Regions from separate parts of the Ligilactobacillus sp. MP3 genome, predicted to be linked through region 2. Evidence: predicted binding sites of a transcription regulator. Region 2 holds the regulator's gene; the other holds the start of a gene.
The links. Region 2 encodes HrcA, which represses chaperone genes, less so after heat shock. Its sites were predicted from a motif close to TTAGCACTCNNNNNNNNNGAGTGCTAA; they were not measured.

Region 1 (3,218 bases), on a different contig from region 2:
AATTGATCGTTCGTCGAAAGATGAAATTGAAGAAGAATAATTTTTATATTGTACGTTTAAAAACTGGAACAAATGAAATTTTAAAGGATTTAGATATACTAGATAATTTTCAGATTAAAGAAACTGTTCCTTTAGAATTTTTGGATGACGATGCCAAGGTAAGATCATATTTACGTGGGGCATTTTTAGCAACTGGTTCTGTTAATAATCCTGAAACAAGTAGATATCATTTAGAAATTTACTCACTATATGAAGATCATAATGATACAATATGTGAAATGATGAATAGATATGGATTAAATGCAAGGAAAACAGAGAGAAGAAGTGGTTATATTACTTATCTAAAAGAAGCTGAGAAAATAGCAGACTTTTTATCTTTGATAGGTGCAACGAATGCTATGCTGAAATTTGAAGATATTAGAATTGTTAGGGATATGAGAAATTCAGTTAATCGTATTGTGAATTGTGAAACTGCTAATCTTAATAAAATCGCAGATGCTTCTAAAAAGCAAATTGATAATATTAAGTTGATTGATGCTAAGGTGGGAATTGATAAATTACCACAGAAATTACAAGAAGTAGCAATAGCGAGATTGGGGCATCCAGAAGAAAGCTTAAAGAATTTGGGTGAACTTATACCTGGAGGACCAATTTCTAAATCTGGTATAAATCATAGGTTGAGAAAATTAAATGAAATTGCCGAAAAAATACGCGCTGGTGAAAGTATTGCGGTACTATAAAAAAAGTTCCTAGATTTTATGGTCTAGGAACTTTTTTATAATGTATTAATTATTTAATCTTCTTCTTATTCTTCATAATACCATCAATCAAACCATAATCTACAGCTTGTTGAGCAGTCATGAAATTGTCACGTTCAGTATCTTTATTGATAGTTTCAATATCTTGACCAGAACCGTCAGCTAAGATTTGATTAATTAACTTGCGAGTCTTAAGAATGTGTTCAGCAGCAATTTGAATTTCAGTTGATTGTCCTTGAGCACCACCTAATGGTTGATGAATCATAATTTCAGAATTAGGTAGAGCAAAACGTTTACCTTTGGTACCAGCTGTTGCAAGGACAGAAGCCATAGATGCAGCCATACCCATAACGATAGTTTGAACATCAGCATTAACGAAATTCATTGTATCGTAGATTGCTAAACCAGCAGAAACAGAACCACCAGGAGAATTAATGTACATATAAATATCTTTTTCAGAATCTTGAGCATCTAAAAATAGAAGTTGGGCGATGATAGCATTAGCCATGTCATCATTGACTTCACCAGATACCATAATAATTCTATCTTTTAATAAACGTGAATAAATATCATAAGCACGTTCACCTTGTGAAGATTGTTCAATAACTGTAGGCACTAAATTCATAAGAGAAACCTCCTAAATAAAATTTATATTCTTGAATAATTTTAGCATTCAAGCTCTTATATTGCTAGTTTAGTACAAAGGTCAATAATGGTCAAATTTAAAGCCTTAATTAAATGAAAATAATTTTATTGCTTTTAAAGTTTATATGAAGTAAAATCAATAACGTTATTTAATTTGTGCTGTTAGTGTAATGGATATCACACAAGATTCCGGTTCTTGTAATCTCGGTTCGACTCCGAGACGGCATATAATTAATTTTTAAGCTGGTTCAGGGTTGAGCTGGCTTTTTATTTTATTATAAATAATGTTCGGATTTTATCATTACAAAATGAAATTTAGAAATAAAAATTCTGAATATTTCGATATTATTTATAGAAAAGTTAATTTAATTAAGATTTAAAGAATTTATAAAGAAACGCTCAAATTAGAGAGTTTAAAGGCTTGCAAAATTTAAAGAATATTGATATACTACAAATGTAGTTGAGGTATAAGAACAGTTTAATGGTTAATTAATTGTTGTTGTACTTTTTCTTTTTAACTTAACTGGGTCGCTCGATGACACTGTTGGACGTCAAGAGTCCCGCAAGAAAGAGGACATAAAATGCGCGAGGAAGTAGAGTTGATTGAGTCAATCGTTCCGGATTTAATTGATGTTCTGAGGAAAAGATTCATTATCTTAAGAAATATTGATTGGTCTGAACCAGTTGGCAGAAGAGTATTAGCACAAACCTTGGGCATGAGTGAACGAGTTTTGCGGACTGAAACAGATTATTTAAGGAAGCAAGAATTAATTGCTTCAACAAAGTCTGGTATGATTTTGACTGCTAAAGGTAAAAGAACAATACAAGGCCTTTCCAAGTTGATGGACTCTTTATTAGGGTTACAACAAATGGAGAAAGAATTATCTCGATACCTAGGTATAAGAAACTGTTTAATTGTTTCGGGAGATAGTGATAGACAGCCTTTGATTATTGAGGACATGGGCAAGTTAGTAAATGATATCCTAGGTAAGGAATTGCCTAAGGGTAAAAATGTCATTGCTGCAATGGGTGGTACTACGATGGCTAAAGTTGCTACCTGTTTGACTTCCGAAATTGCAGTAGATAGAGATTTGACTTTCGTGCCTGCCCGTGGTGGTATAGGCGAAAGGTTAGATATTCAGGCGAATAATGTATGTGGCTTAATGGCTGAAAAAACTGGTGGTAATCACAGGACATTATATGTGCCTGAACAGGTTAGCGAAGATACTTATCGTCCGCTTCTTAATGAACCCGTAGTACAAGAAGTTGTGAATTTAATTAGACAGAGTAATGCTGCTGTTCATAGTATAGGTGAAGCAATTAGTATGGCAGAGAGACGTTCGATGCCTAAAAATGTGGTAGCAATGCTAAAAGAGCGTAAGGCTGTGTCTGAGACTTTTGGTTATTTCTTTGACGATAAGGGGAAAGTTGTTTACAAGATTCCTAGAATTGGATTGCAACTTGAAGATCTCGCGAATATGGATTGTATAATCGCTGTTGCTGGTGGTAGTTCTAAAGCACGAGCAATAGCAGCATACATGAAGAACGCTCCTGAGAAAACATACTTGATTACTGACGAAGGAGCTGCTAAGATGATTTTAAAAGGGTAGTAATTCTATTACCTTTTAAAATAAAATAAAATTTTCATTTCCTAAAGGAGGAAATTTTAGTTATGACAACTAAAGTAGGTATTAATGGTTTTGGCCGTATCGGTCGTTTAGCATTCCGTCGTATTGCTGAAACATCTAAGGACTTGGAAGTTGTTGCTATCAACGACTTAACATCTCCAGCAATGTTAGCACACTTATTGAAATA
Region 2 (3,218 bases):
ATGAAAATCGTAAAATTGAAGGAACCTTATGATAAAAATGCAATTGTTGATTCCCCAATTGTATTGGCTTTAGGTTTTTTTGATGGAGTTCATCGTGGACATCAAGAAGTAATAAAAAGAGCTATAGAAAAAGGAAAAAGTTTAGGTGTAAAAGTTGCAGTAATGACTTTTGACAGACATCCAAAAATCATCTTTCAAAATATTGATGGTGAAAAGTTTAAATATTTAACAATGTTGGATGAAAAACTGGAACATTTTAAGAATTTAGGTGTAGATATAGCTTATGTTGTTAAGTTTGATGAAAATTTAGCTTATCTTTCACCACAAGATTTTATAGATAAGTATGTAGTGGGATTACACGCAATATGTGTTGTTGCAGGCCAAGACTACACTTATGGAAAACATGACATTGCTAATATGGATACTATTTCGAATTTTGCAAAAGGAAGATTTGAAATAATAACTGTAGATCACTTACAACGCAATGATCAAAAAATTAGTTCTACTCAGATAAGAAAAGACTTAGATAGTGGGAATGTAGAAGCTGCTAACTTACTATTAGGATACCAATATGAAAATCATGGAACTGTTGAACATGGTTTTAAGAGGGGAAGAAAAATAGGATTCCCAACTTTAAATGTTTCTATCCCTAAGAATGAACGTATTTTATGCGAAGGTGTATATGCTGTTAAAGTGAGAGTAGGTAAAGATAATTCATGGTATGAAGGAATGGCATCTATAGGGCATAATGAAACATTTGGTGATGATTTAGAAAAAACAGTTGAGATAAACTTATTTAATTTTGATAAAAGTGTTTATGGAGAAAAAGTTATTGTTAAATGGTATAAATTTTTAAGAGAAATGGTGAAATTTGATAGTGTTGAGGAACTAATAGATCAATTAAATAAAGATAAAAGAGATACTGAGGTCTTTTTTGAAGACTTGAAAAAAAATTAGCACTTATAGGGTTACTCTGCTAATTTTTTGGCTAAAACTCTTGACTAATCCCATTAACTAGGTTATATTAATAATTGACTTAGCACTCTAATGTGTTAAGTGCTAAAAGAGGTGGTTGGTTTGCTAACTGAAAGACAGTTGTTGATTTTGGAAACAATAATCCGAGATTATACTGATTTAGGACAGCCTATTGGTTCTAAAACTTTGCAAGAACAATTACCTATACGTGTTAGTTCAGCTACTATTCGAAATGAAATGGCAGTTCTTGAAAAACAAGGTTTTATAACTAAAGAGCACTCTAGTTCTGGTCGAATTCCTTCCCTTAAGGGATATCGTTATTATGTTGATAATTTAGTTAAACCCGTTAAAATAGATTCTAAATCTGTAAGAAGTATTCAATCTCTATTTGGAAATGAATATCGTAGAGTTGATGAAATAATAGAAATGTCTGCAAAGATATTGTCTGATTTAACTAATTATACGGCGATAACTTTGAGACCAGAAGCTAGTGATTTAAAACTCGAAGGATTCAGGATGGTACCATTAGGAAATGGCCAAGTAATGGTTATTCTCGTTGCCAGTGATGGATCAGTTGAAAGCCAAATTTATAATTTACCTAATAACATAGATGGAGAGTCTCTAGAAGCTGTTATTAGGTTAATTAATGATAAATTGGTAGGTTCTTCCCTTAGTGAAGTCACTTCTAAACTACAAGAATTGCAGCCGTTACTTACTAAATATATTGAAAAATCTGATGGATTTATCGATGTATTTGGTGGAATCTTAGATAAAGCTATCAAAGAGCAGTTTTATATTGGTGGAAGGCGAAATTTGTTAAATTTTGCTAATGGTAATAATTTAGAACAGATCAAATCCCTGTATTCATTAATTGATGATGAATCAGATAAGATTGGTGGGTTAGTAGATAATACGACTAATCCACATGATCATCATGGAATTTCGATTAAAATAGGTGATGAGATGTCTGATAGGTTATTGTTAGATTACAGTCTCGTATCGGCGACTTACAATGTTGGGAGTCATGGTCGTGGCATGATTGCTATTTTAGGACCTACTAACATGCCTTATTCTAAGATGATAGGATTGGTTGAAGTTTTCCAAAAAGAGCTAACTAAAAAATTAATTGATTATTACCGAAATTTTGATGAGTGATAATTGAAAGGGGTGGCGATGTGTCTGAAGAAGAAGTAAAAGTTTCTGAGCAAAATGATGACAGTGAAAAAGAAATTAAAGAAGATGATAAAGCTTCATCTGTTGAGAACGAAAAATCAGTAGAGGAGACAGATGATTCTTCAAAAGCATTAGATGAACTTCAAAAGAAGTACGATGATATTGAGGATAAGTATTTACGAGCTGAGGCTGAAATGGCTAACATGACACAACGTTTTAAAAAAGAACAAGAAATGTTGTTGAAATATGAGGGTCAAGATTTAGCTCGTGATATTTTACCAGTTATTGATAATTTAAACCGTGCTTTAGAAATTGAAGTAGATAATGATGCATCACAGCAACTGAAAAAGGGTATAGAAATGGTTGCTCGTGATATGGAAAAAGCCTTGAAAAACAATAATGTTACTAAAATAGATTCTTTAGGAAAGGTGTTTGACCCTACTTTACACCAAGCTGTAAAGACAGTTCCTGTTGAAGAAGGACAAGAACCAGAAACTATAGTACAAGTTTTCCAAGACGGATACATGCTAAAAGATAGAGTATTACGACCAGCGATGGTTGTTGTAGCTCAATAAGTAGTATTTAATTAATATATTTATAAAAGAGGTAATACATTTATGTCAAAAATCATTGGTATTGATTTAGGTACAACAAACTCAGCTGTTGCTGTACTAGAAGGTAAAGATCCTAAAATTATAACAAATCCAGAAGGTAATAGAACAACTCCATCAGTTGTATCATTCAAAAATGGTGAGACACAAGTTGGTGAAGTAGCTAAGCGTCAAGCTATTACAAATCCAAATACAGTATCTTCTATAAAGCGTCATATGGGAGATGCAAACTATAAGGTAAAGATTGAAGATAAAGAATATACTCCACAAGAAATTTCAGCAATGATTTTACAATACATTAAAGATTATGCTGAAAGCTACTTAGGTGAAGAAGTGTCACAAGCTGTTATTACAGTTCCTGCATACTTTAACGATTCACAACGTCAAGCAACTAAAGACGCAGGTAAGATTGCTGGTTTGAAAGTTGAAAGAATTGTTAATGAACCTACAGCTGCAGCT

Region 1: a site for HrcA is predicted at 1,425-1,451, ahead of clpP (ATP-dependent Clp endopeptidase proteolytic subunit ClpP). Genes of this name have one in related genera too.

What each region holds. Positions count from the first base shown of each region.
Region 1 is NZ_JANFQI010000001.1:90,321-93,538, forward strand. It holds gene whiA (DNA-binding protein WhiA) at 1-740, shown strand, start outside; gene clpP (ATP-dependent Clp endopeptidase proteolytic subunit ClpP) at 790-1,383, opposite strand; gene NOU10_RS00500 (sugar-binding transcriptional regulator) at 1,985-3,013, shown strand; gene gap (type I glyceraldehyde-3-phosphate dehydrogenase) at 3,076-3,218, shown strand, end outside.
Region 2 is NZ_JANFQI010000002.1:132,872-136,089, forward strand. It holds gene ribF (riboflavin biosynthesis protein RibF) at 1-957, shown strand; gene hrcA (heat-inducible transcriptional repressor HrcA) at 1,078-2,130, shown strand; gene grpE (nucleotide exchange factor GrpE) at 2,151-2,723, shown strand; gene dnaK (molecular chaperone DnaK) at 2,766-3,218, shown strand, end outside.